DNA from 3 places in the Arthrobacter sp. V1I9 genome. Region 3 is predicted to be linked to each of the others. Evidence: riboswitches for the same ligand, from Rfam matches in the RefSeq annotation. Region 3 holds a riboswitch; each other region holds the start of a gene.
What was found. Region 3 has a riboswitch for S-adenosylmethionine ahead of QFZ70_RS00350 (DUF1737 domain-containing protein). Riboswitches for the same ligand answer to the same signal wherever they lie in the genome.

Region 1 (3,858 bases), 1.3 Mb from region 3:
CATCATGGGCGCCCGGGGGCACCAGCCATTGAGCTGCTTCGTCCGGATAGCCCGGACGGACCTGCTGGTAGTGCCGGCCGCCGTCCTGGAAGCTCTGGCCGAGCTCCCGGCGCCGTCCGTGATCAAGTTTGGGGCCACCCCGTACCACGTGTGGCCTCCTTTGTCTGATGCCCTTGGGTATCCTTCGAATCTACCGCACACGCCCTAGAGGCAGGAAAGCAGGCAGTGTCAGCAAGGCAGGACGGCGTCGGCAGCAATCAGTCGTCGATGCAGGGGGCAGCCCCGGCAGTTCCCGGCGTGTTGGGTGCCCAGTGCGGATAGGTCCGGGTGTCATTGGCGGGAACCCAGCGTCCTGCGTCCACCACATAGTCCCACCCCAGGCCGTTGCGGCGCAGCGACTCGATGCCCGTAAGAAGCCGTTCTGCGTCCTCAAGGCGCGAACCGACTCCAAAGCTGGCACGGAGGGAACCGGATGGGAGCCCGAGCCGCTTCAGCAGCGGGTGCGCGCAGAAACGGCCGTCCCGCAGGCCAACGCCGTGCTCGGCGGACAGGTACGCGGCTACCAGTCCGGCGTCATAGCCTTCCACGGAGAAGTTGACCACGCCGATGGTGTCCGTATCCGGGTTGGTGTCCTTGAAGATCTGGTGGACGGTCACCCCGTCGATCTTCTGCAGGCCCTCCACCAGGAAGGAACGGATGCCCGACTCATGGGCATGCCACCGGTCCAGGTCCAGCCCGGCGATCACCTGCGTGGCGCGTGCCAGGGTGGCTGCGCCCAGGACATTGGGGGATCCGCCCTCGTGGCGGGCCGGGCCGGTGGCCCAGCTGACGCCGTCGAGCCTTGCTTCCTTGACGGCGCCGCCACCGGCGAGATGGGGCGTTCCGGCGTCGAGCCAGTCCGGGCGGCCCACCAGCACACCGGCGCCGAACGGTGCGTACAGCTTGTGGCCCGAGAAAGCGAGGTAGTCCACGCCATCCGCGGCGATGTTGACACGGCGGTGCGGCGCCAGCTGGGCTGCGTCCACCACAATGCGTGCGCCGTGTTCGTGAGCGAGCGTGGCCAGGGCCCGGATGGGCAGGATCTCGCCGGTGACGTTGGAGGCGCCGGTGACGGCCAGCAGGCTCACGCCTCCCTGTTCCAGTTCGGCGCGCACGGACTCGATGGTGCCGGGGATGGTGTCGGCGGCAACGATGCTGCGGTGGGGGACGCCCTGCCACGGCAGCAGGTTCGCGTGGTGTTCAATGTCCAGGTACAGGACGTCCCCGTCGGGCCGTCCGTCCGTTGCTGGCAGGCAGCCTGCCAGCAGGTTGAGGGAGTCAGTGGTGTTCCGGGTGAAGATCACGGAATCGTCCGGGCGGCCGCCCACGAACTCCCGGACGATGTTCCGGGCATTCTCGTAGACGGACGTGCTGATCTGGGACGCATAGCCGGCCCCGCGGTGGACGCTTGCGTAGAACGGCAGGATCTCGTTGAGGTAGGCCGAGACCAGGGAGAGGGCGGGAGCGGAGGCGCCGTAGTCGAGGTTCGCATACCGGACGTGGCCGCCGGAGATCAGCGGTGCCTGGATTTCAGCGCCGGTGACAGCCGCAAGCGGCCGGCCGGCGACGGCGCGGCGGGCATCAAAGGGGGCAGCGCCGTCAGGCTGGACTGTTTCAGGCTGGGCGGCGGCGTTGGGGGAGACGGTGGCAGTAGTCACAGAGACCTCACTTCGAAAGGACTCCCTGTACCGGGAATCCGCGCTTGCCGCATCCGTTCCGGACCGGCCTGGTCGTCACCCGGGGCACCCCACCGCGGTTGGAGGGTTGCCGGCCAGCAAACCGGGGTTTCGCGCTGGCACTCGTGACCTGCTTAAGAGAGTAGGACATGGGGCAGGAAGGTTTGAAGCCAGCTCGAATGTTAAGCGCTTTGTTACGCACCTGCCGATAAGTGCTGCTTTGGCCGAATAAACGACGGCGGGCGCCTCCTTTGGGAGGTGCCCGTCGCCGATTCTTCGATGAAGGTGTTAGAGAAGGTCGTCCAGGTCCGGGTTCAACCGGCGGAGCACCTCGGAGTGCAGGATGGAATTAGTGGCCAGCGCGTTGCCGCCGAACGGCCCGTCCTCGCCTTCCAGTGAGGTGAAGCGGCCGCCCGCTTCCACCACAATCGGCACCAGTGCCGCCATGTCGTAAAGGTTGAGTTCAGGTTCGCAGGCAATGTCCACGGAGCCTTCCGCCACCATGCAGTAGGACCAGAAATCGCCGTAAGCCCGGGTCCGCCACACGTCCTCGGTGAGGCCCAGGAAGTTGTCCAGGTTGCCGCGTTCCTTCCAGCCGCCCAGGCTGGAGTAGGACAGCGAAGCGTCGGACAGGCTGGCGACGTTGGAGACACGGAGCCGGGTGGCTGCAGCCAGCGACCGGCCCATGTAGGCTCCCATGCCCTTGGCCGCCCACCAGCGCTTGCCCAGGGCGGGTGCGCTCACCACCCCAACAACGGGCTCGCCCTCATCCACCAGGGCAATCAGGGTGGCCCAGACGGGGACGCCGCGGACGAAATTCTTGGTGCCGTCAATGGGGTCGATGATCCAGCGGCGGGACCCGTGGCCGGTGCTGCCGAACTCTTCCCCGAGTACGGCATCACGCGGACGGGAACGGGACAACTGGCCGCGGATGGCTTCTTCTGCGGCCTTGTCCGCGTCGGTGACCGGCGTGAGGTCAGGCTTGGTCTCCACCTGGAGGTCCTGGGCCTTGAAGCGGCTCATGGTCTGGTCATCCACGGAATCTGCCAGGACGTGGGCCAGGCGCAGGTCATCGTTGTAGCTTGAAGCAGGTTGGATCATGGTTCCAAACTACCGCCTGCGCGCTGATCTGCTGGGAGATCGGCACCGTCAGTTGACGCTGCCCAGCTCCTTTGTCTCCTGCGCATCCAGGCGCGGGTCAGTGCCCAACAGGCGGCGCAGCGAGGCCAGCCGCGCTTCCCCGGTGGCACCCGCATGGCCACCGCCCACCCACGCGTCCAGCCCACAGTTCACGGCGGTGGCTGTGTGCTTGCAGCCGCGTTCGCAGTCATCGATGCCGGGGGAGAGGTCCGGGAAGGAGCGCAGGATCCGGTCAGGATCCACGTGAGCCAGGCCGAAGGAGCGGATACCCGGGGTATCGATAATCCAGCTGCCCACAGGAGCGTCCGCCAGCCTTAGCGCCAGCGCCGACGACGACGTGTGGCGCCCGCGCCCTGTCACGGCATTGACGCCGCCGGTGGCCCGTTCAGCCCCGGTCAGCGCATTCACCATCGTCGACTTGCCTACGCCTGAATGCCCCAGCATGACAGTCACTTTTTCATCCAGGTACCCCCGGAGCTCGGCCACGGCATTGCTGTCGAGGCGGGCGGACAGGCCGTCGTCAGAGCGGGCGTCGATGCCGGAAGCGCTGGAATCGGCTGTCCGGCTGATGATCACGGGGAAGTCGAGGTGTGTGTAGTTGGACAGCAGCTCCGCCGGATCCTTGACGTCCGCCTTGGTGACCAGCAGGATCGGCTCGATCCCGGCGTCGTACGCTGCCACCAGGGCGCGGTCGATGAAACCCGTGCGTGGTTCGGGGTTGGCGGCGGCCACCACGATCACCAGCTGGTCTGCGTTGGCAACCACAGCCCGCTCCACCGGATCCGTGTCGTCAGCGCTGCGGCGCAGCAGGGTCCGGCGGTCCTGGATCTTGACCAGCCGGGCGAGGGTGTCCGGTTCGCCTGAGACATCGCCTACCAGGGAGACGAAATCTCCGGCCACTACAGGGTTGCGGCGCAGTTCGCGTGCCCTCGCGGCAATGACCACGCGTTCGTTGCCGGAGTCCTCACCCACCACCGCCGTGTACCTGCCGCGGTCGACGGTG
Region 2 (3,858 bases), 2.4 Mb from region 3:
AAGGCTTTCCGTCCGGCGCGGACGACGACGGCCCGGTGGACCCGTAGCAGCCGCCCACGATATTGATCGACACCACGAAAAAACGGTTTGTATCTACCGGCGCACCAGGCCCCGCGAGCTGTTCCCACCAGCCGGGCTCCTCGGTGTCGCCCCGGGTCACGTGGGTGCTGCCTGTCAACGCGTGTTCGATCAGAACGGCGTTGCTGCCGTCCGCGTTCAGGGTGCCCCAGGTTTCATAGGCCAGAGTGACGTCCGGAAGGTATCCGCCGGCTTCCAACTCCAGTCCCCCGATGGAGGCATAACGGACAATCCCATGTTCAGGGACAGTTGTACGGGTGACGGTAACCGTCATGGCAAGACCTCTTCTACGCGCTTGCCCGCCGTCGAATGACCGGCAGGCCAGGTCTTCACCCGGGGCACCCCGCCGCGGAAGGAGGGTTGCCGGCCAGCAAGCCGGGGCTGTCACTGGCACTCATGACCTGGTTCGAGTGTACGAAACAGCCCCTGCCTGCCGCCAAGAGTGTGACTGGTTGTGACTTCCCCGGCTTGTGCCGCGTTGGGTGCCCTGGGTATCTCTAGGCGCCGGTTGCGTCCTTGGCCGCCCGGAAACCGGCTTCGAGATCTGCCAGGATGTCATCGATATGCTCGATCCCCACCGAAAGCCGCACCAGGCCCGGGGTCACGCCGGCCACCACCTGCTGCTCCGGCGAGAGCTGGCTGTGAGTGGTCGACGCCGGATGGATCACCAGCGAACGGACGTCACCGATGTTTGCCACGTGGGAGTGCAGTTCCAGGGCGTCCACGAAGCGCTTGCCTGCCTCCGCGCCCCCGGCGAGGTTGAACGAGACGATGGCGCCGGTCCCCTTGGGGCCGTACTTCCGGCCCCGCTCGTACCAGGGGCTGGAGGGCAGCCCGGCATAGGCGACCGATTCGACGTCGTCACGCGACTCCAGCCACTGAGCCACGTCCAGGGCGTTGGCCACATGCCGCTCCACCCGAAGGCTCAGCGTCTCCAGACCCTGGGCGATCAGGAAGGCGTTGAAGGGCGACACTGCCGAGCCAAGGTCTCGCAGCAGCTGCACCCGGGCCTTCAGGATGTACGAGAGATTGGCGCCCAGGGCGCCTTCGGCACCGAGGTCCCGGGCGTAGACGAGTCCGTTGTAGGTGGGGTCCGGGGTGTTGAAGCCGGGAAACTTTGCGGGGTCCTTGCCGAAGTCAAACTTTCCGGAATCCACGATCACGCCGGCGATGGCTGAACCATGGCCGCCCAAGTACTTGGTGGCCGAGTGCACCACGATGTCCGCGCCCCATTCCAGCGGCCGGATCAGGTACGGGGTGGACAGGGTGTTGTCCACGATCAGGGGCACGCCGGCCTCGTGCGCGACGTGGGACACCCCTTCGATATCCAGGACGTCCTGCCGCGGGTTGGATACCACCTCGCCGAAGAAGAGCTTGGTATTGGGCTGCACTGCTGCGCGCCACTGTTCCAGGTTGTCCGGGTCCGCCACGAAGGTGACTGATATGCCGAACTTCTTCAGGGTGTGGGCGAAGAGGTTGTAGGTGCCGCCGTAGAGGCTGGGGCTGGCCACGATGTGGTCCCCCGCCTCGGCGATGTTCAGGACGGCGAAAGTCTCAGCAGCCTGTCCGGAGCTGAGCAGCAGCGCCCCCAGTCCGCCTTCAAGGCTGGCAATCCGCTGCTCCACGGCCTCCTGGGTGGGGTTCCCGATCCTGGTGTAAATGGGGGCCAGTTCGGCCAGGGCAAAGCGGTTGGCGGCGCTTTCAGCAGTGGGGAACACGAAGGACGTGGTCTGGTAAATGGGAAGTGCACGGGCGCCCGTGGCGCCATCCGGCTCCTGGCCGGCGTGGATCTGGCGGGTTTCGAAAGACCATCCGTTGGACAACTAAGGCTCCTTTGACATGGGCCCGGCATGCTGGAAGCACCGCGGGCCGCGCTTGCCATCCGGCCGGTGCCGGACAGCCAGGTCCTCACCCGGGGCACCCCACCGCGGATGGAGGGTTGCCGGCCAGCGAGCCGGGGCTTGTCACTGGCGCTCATGACCTGAGCTCAGTGTAGGAACATGCGTTGATTGCCGGACAGGATTGTGACGAACATAGTCAGGAAGATTTCCTCGGCCCGGCGGGGGCTTAATGACGGTACACAAGACGAAATCCCAGTAAGGCTACCCTTAGCTGAGAGCCCGATCACAAAGTGCCAAGATGTTGCCATGCGCATGGATCACGTCTCTTACGCCTGTGAACACGATGGCCTGGCTGCCACCACCGAACGTATTTCCTCTGCCCTCGGCGTTGAGGCAGTGAAGGGCGGGGTACACCCGCGGTTCGGAACCCGGAATATGATCATCCCGCTAGCGGGACACAAGTACCTCGAAGTGGTGGAGGTCCTGGACCACCCCGCTTCGGACAAGGCTCCCTTCGGGCAGGCAGTGCGTGCACGGTCTGCAGCCGGCGGCGGCTGGATGGGCTGGTGCGTCGAGGTTGACGACCTGGCCCCCTTCGAAGAACGGCTCGGGCGGTCCTCGGTCAACGGCAACCGCAAGTTTCCTGACGGCCGCGAACTGGTCTGGAAGCAAATCGGCATCCTCGGTTTGATCGCCGACCCGCAGGTTCCCTACATGCTCAAGTGGGAGGGCGACCCGTCCCTGCACCCGTCCAACGCGTACGACAGCAACGTCAAGATGAGCTGCCTGACTATCGCCGGTTCCGCTGCCCGCGTTACTGAATGGCTGGGTGAGCCGGTGGAGAAGCCGCTCGAAGACGTAGCCGTGGAGTGGGTGGCACCGCACGGGACCCCCGGAATCCTTTCGGTGACGTTCGAGACCTCCAACGGAGCTGTGACGATCTAATCCTCTCCCTGGGCCCGGGCAGCTTTGCCCGGGCCTCGGCATGGGTAGGTGCTGCAGACTGCCCTCCTAAGCTTCGGCCGCCATCAGCAGGTGACAACGGCGTCACCCGCTGATGGCGGCCGAATCCATTTCTTGTGAAGCACCAGTTGCACACCAGCCCCCGCTGGAATGCCAGACCCCCTTGTCATGATGGGTTTATGGGCCGCCGTGACGTACGCGGACACTGCCTGGCGTTGTCTTGCCGTCTCCTAGCCCAGTCCTACGGCCTTGCCAAAGAGGCTGAACCCAACGAATGCCACGATATCCAGCAGGGCGTGAGCGATCACCAGGGGCATTACCCGGCGCGTCCGGGTATACAGCCAGGCGAAGACGACACCCATCACCACATTGCCGATGAAGGGCCCGAAGCCCTGGTAGAGGTGGTAGCTGCCGCGCAGCAGGGAACTCACCATGATGGACAGCGGCACGCTCCAGCCGAACTTTGCGAACCGGTCCAGCAGGTATCCCACCACGATGACTTCTTCGACCACGGCATGGCGCATGGCGGACAGGACCAGCACCGGCACGGTCCACCAATAGGCGTCCAGCGCACTGGGAATAATCGCCGTGGTGATTCCCAGCGCCCTCCCTGCGGCATACAGGCCGAGGGACGGGATGCCGATCAGCGCAGCCAGCCCCAGCCCCTGGAACAGGTCCCGGCCCGGGCGCTCAAAGTTGAATCCGAGCTTCCGGAACGCCGAACCCGCGTTGCTGCCGTCGCCGGATACAGACTGCCTGTTGTCGGTAAGGAAGTAGATCACCAGCAGCACGGGCACCAGCGCGAAGATGATGTCCAGCAATTGGTAGGTCAGGTCGAAGTACTCGCGGGTGCTTTGGGAGCGGTTAAGTGTTGAGGTGCCTTCCGCCAGCGGTGCCCGGGTCATCTTGTCGAGGAGCTGCACCACCGAGTAGACGGCAGACTGGCCCAGGGAGAGACCTAAGACGATCCAGACTT
Region 3 (3,858 bases):
GGCTGCTGCTCGGCGCCAAGACGCTCTCCTACGCGGTCAACATGGCGGCGTTGCGGCATGCCCACAAGCAGGGTGCCGACGACGTCATCTTCATCTCCTCCGACGGCCGCGTCCTGGAGGGCCCCACGTCGACTGTGCTGATGGCCCACGTGGAAACGGCCGACGACGGTACGTCCGTCAAGCGCCTCATCACACCGCAGCTGGACAGCGGTATCCTCGCGGGCACCTCCCAGGGTGCCTTGTTCGCCGCCGCCAAAGCGGCCGGCTGGGAACTGGGGTACGGTCCGCTGGAGCCCCAGGACATTTTGGACGCCGACGCTGTCTGGCTCATTTCGAGCGTGCGCCTGCTTGCTCCGGTGAACAGCATCGATGGCAAAGACGTGGGCACCCCGGCGGTGCAGAAAGAGCTGACCGCGGAACTGAACGAGCTGTTTGCCAGCATCGCGTAGCGGTTTCCACTGCCGCAGTACCGACCGCCGCCGGGCTTCCTTCGAGTAGCTGCCGCACTTCCCGCCGCTAAGCGGGGGGAGCTTTTGGCTGCGCGATCAGCTGCGCTTCGAGGCCGGAAAGCAGGATGGTGATGCCCTGGTCCAGCTCAGCCTCGCCGTCATATTCGGCGAGCGCCGGAGCCAACGCACGGAGATGGGGAAACTCTTTGAACGGCAGCCGGTGCAGCCCTAGCCGAAGCAGCACTTCATTCTCTTCGGGGTCAACCACGAACTCCTGCAGTTCGTTCAGAAGGTGGCCATAGAGGAACCCGTAGTAGGCCCTATAGACGTGGAGGGCGTCGGCAGGGCTGAATCCGGCGCCAATCAGCAGGGCGAGAATCTGCTCCAGCGGGCGCAGGGTGCCCAGCGGGCGCAGACCCAGCGGAGTGGAGAGCGGCCTCGTCACCAGCAGCGGCACCACGTTGGGATGTTCGAGCGCGAGCCGCCGAAGGTTATGCGCGATGTGCCGAAGCTGGGCTTTCCAGTCGGGGTCCTCCGGGTGGATGGGCAGTTCGTTGAGAACGAGCTCCGAAACGCCATCGAGCAACGCCGCCCGGTTCTCTGCGTAGCGGTAAAGGCTCATCGGATCCCGGCCCAGCTCCTGCCCCAGCCGGCGCATGGTCAGCGCGTCAAGGCCTTCCGCGTCCACCAGCTCCAATGCCTTGTTGAGCACCAGATCACGGTTGAGCCGCTCCTTTGGGGCGCGGCCCTTGGCAGGGCCGGGGGTTTTCGGGGAGGGCATGATTTTTCCGTTCTGGAGCCGGCGGCAAGCGTTCTGGAGAGGGTATCTCCAAACGCTTGCTGTATATGTAGTCTACGGGTAAAGTCTACATTGTAGTAAGGGCGTTGACACCGCTCAATCCATCGATTCCAAAGGTCTCGATCACCCCTCCGTGGCCCCGTGCAGGGCATTGAGGATTTCGCTGCTGTAGCCGAACGGCGGTACACACGCACTTAGCGAAGGGACGCCGTCATGGCACATTCGCAGTTCGATCTTTTTCTCCAGGAAGCCACCCACCTCGACCAAGCGTCCGACCACAGCCTCAGCGGTGACCGCCTTTATGGTCTCTACACCAGCTGGTGCTTCATCAACCAGCAGGCACCCGGAATGGAAGCCGCCTTCTGGGCAGGCATGAAGCACAGGATCAGCCCGAGCCATAACGGCCTGCGGATGAAGGGTCCGGCCGCAGCCGACTACATCCTGGCGAGCTGCCCCGGGATCGTATAAACGACATCAAAGGAAAGGCGTGAAGCGCCCCCCAGCGGGCAGCCCTTCACGCCTTTCGTTTGCTCCAACAGCTGGGCGGCCGCCCCGCTCAGTTACGGAACATGACGACGGCGGCGATGCGGTGCCGCGCGCCAAGTGTTACTTTTTTGGGGAGTAATGAGTACCGGCGTCAAGCCCTGACTGGCCGGTCGGCAACCCTCCTTTCGCGGCGGGGTGCCTCAGGTGAATACTCGGCATATCGACCGAATCGTGTTGCAAGCGTGAAAGAAGGAGATCCGTCGTGTCTGACGCACCTGCCCCTGAAGAAAGACTCTCCTACCGGCTCGTTACCGGGCCCGATGACAGGTCTTTCTGTGAACGGGTTTCGACCGCCCTGGCCGAGGGCTATGTGCTTCACGGCAGCCCTGCCGCCACGTCCAACGGCGGCAAGGTGATTGTTGCGCAAGCCCTGGTTCTTCCGGCAGCCATCGCTTCCGCCGATGCAGCAGTTGCTACCGCCGTGGATGACCTCGAATCCGCGGGCGACGACCTTGAGTTCGACGGCGAGGGCCACGCATGAGCTACGCAGGAGACCTGACGCCCCAGGAGGCATGGGACAAGCTGGAGCAGGGCGCCATCCTGGTGGATGTGCGCACCGAAGGCGAATGGGCCCACATCGGTATCCCGGACACAAAGGCCACCGACAACGATCCGCTGTTCATCCAGTGGACGTTCCCGGGGGGCATCCCCAACCCGGATTTTATTACTCACCTGACGCAGCAGGCGCCGGAGGACGCTTCGGCCGAACTGGTATTCCTGTGCCGCTCGGGGCAGCGTTCCATCGCGGCCGCCATTGCTGCCACCCGGGCCGGCTTCACCTCCTACAACGTGCTGGAGGGCTTCGAGGGCGAACCCGACCGGTACGGCGAACGCACCGTCAACGGCTGGAAGAACCGCGGCCTGCCCACCAATCTCGGAAAGAACTAAGTGACCTTTAACGAAGACGCCGCCGGCTGGAGCCCCGACACCCAGGCCGTCCGTGGCGGACTTGACCGCACCAATTTCCAGGAAACCAGCGAGGCGGTGTTCCTGAACTCAGGGTTCGTGTATGAATCCGCGGCTGCGGCAGAGCGCGCTTTCACGGGCGAGGACGAGCGCTTTGTGTACTCCCGCTACGGCAACCCCTCCGTGGCTACCTTCCAGGAGCGGCTCCGCCTCCTCGAGGGCACCGAGGCGTGCTTCGCGACAGCGTCCGGCATGTCCGCCGTCTTCACCGCCCTGGGTGCCCTGCTGGCTGCCGGCGACCGCGTGGTTGCCGCCCGCTCGCTGTTCGGTTCCTGCTTTGTGATCCTGAACGAAATCCTGCCGCGCTGGGGTGTGGAGACAGTGTTCGTGGACGGCCCGGACCTGGAGCAGTGGCGCGATGCCCTGTCCCAGCCCACCACCGCCGTCTTCTTTGAGTCGCCGTCCAACCCGATGCAGGAAATTGTGGACATCGCCGCTGTCAGCGAACTTGCGCACGCGGCAGGTGCCACGGTGGTGGTCGACAATGTCTTTGCCACTCCCCTGCTGCAGCGGTGCGGAAAGTTCGGCGCGGACGTGATTGTCTACTCCGGGACCAAACACATCGACGGTCAGGGCAGGGTGCTGGGCGGCGCCATCCTCGGCACCAAGGAATTCATTGACGGCCCGGTCAAGCAGCTTATGCGCCACACCGGCCCGTCGTTGTCCCCCTTCAACGCCTGGGTGCTCACCAAAGGCCTTGAGACGATGGCCCTCCGCGTCAACCACTCTTCGGCTTCAGCCCTTCAGCTGGCCGAATGGCTGGAGCAGCAGCCTGCCGTGAGTTGGGTAAAGTACCCGCTGCTGAAGTCGCACCCGCAGTATGAACTCGCCGCCAAGCAGATGAGTGCCGGCGGCACCGTTCTCACCCTGGAACTCGCGACGACGGGTGGCCGCTCGGGCAAAGAAGCGGCCTTCGCGCTTTTGGATGGCCTGCGCATCATTGATATTTCCAATAACCTTGGCGACTCAAAGTCCCTGATCACCCACCCCGCCACCACCACGCACCGTGCGATGGGTCCGGAGGGACGCGCAGCCATTGGCCTGAGCGACGGCGTCGTGCGGCTTTCGGTTGGTTTGGAGGACGTGGATGACCTGATT

Region 1: linked by a shared signal. The riboswitch ahead of QFZ70_RS06285 (aminotransferase class V-fold PLP-dependent enzyme) and the one ahead of QFZ70_RS00350 (DUF1737 domain-containing protein) in region 3 are both predicted to bind S-adenosylmethionine.
Region 2: linked by a shared signal. The riboswitch ahead of QFZ70_RS11740 (bifunctional o-acetylhomoserine/o-acetylserine sulfhydrylase) and the one ahead of QFZ70_RS00350 (DUF1737 domain-containing protein) in region 3 are both predicted to bind S-adenosylmethionine.

Annotation. Positions count from the first base shown of each region.
Region 1 covers NZ_JAUSYU010000001.1:1,331,955-1,335,812, forward strand. The annotation lists gene QFZ70_RS06280 (class I SAM-dependent methyltransferase) at 1-148, opposite strand, end outside; gene QFZ70_RS06285 (aminotransferase class V-fold PLP-dependent enzyme) at 258-1,697, opposite strand; SAM riboswitch class IV at 1,733-1,846, opposite strand; gene hisN (histidinol-phosphatase) at 2,004-2,816, opposite strand; gene QFZ70_RS06295 (ribosome small subunit-dependent GTPase A) at 2,865-3,858, opposite strand, start outside.
Region 2 covers NZ_JAUSYU010000001.1:2,481,675-2,485,532, forward strand. The annotation lists gene QFZ70_RS11735 (homoserine O-acetyltransferase) at 1-352, opposite strand, end outside; SAM riboswitch class IV at 365-480, opposite strand; gene QFZ70_RS11740 (bifunctional o-acetylhomoserine/o-acetylserine sulfhydrylase) at 576-1,901, opposite strand; SAM riboswitch class IV at 1,945-2,060, opposite strand; gene QFZ70_RS11745 (VOC family protein) at 2,226-2,864, shown strand; gene QFZ70_RS11750 (CPBP family intramembrane glutamic endopeptidase) at 3,113-3,858, opposite strand, start outside.
Region 3 covers NZ_JAUSYU010000001.1:76,776-80,633, reverse strand. The annotation lists gene QFZ70_RS00365 (aminodeoxychorismate lyase) at 1-449, shown strand, start outside; gene QFZ70_RS00360 (TetR/AcrR family transcriptional regulator C-terminal domain-containing protein) at 517-1,230, opposite strand; gene QFZ70_RS00355 (hypothetical protein) at 1,462-1,716, shown strand; SAM riboswitch class IV at 1,869-1,983, shown strand; gene QFZ70_RS00350 (DUF1737 domain-containing protein) at 1,997-2,275, shown strand; gene QFZ70_RS00345 (rhodanese-like domain-containing protein) at 2,272-2,682, shown strand; gene QFZ70_RS00340 (O-succinylhomoserine sulfhydrylase) at 2,683-3,858, shown strand, end outside.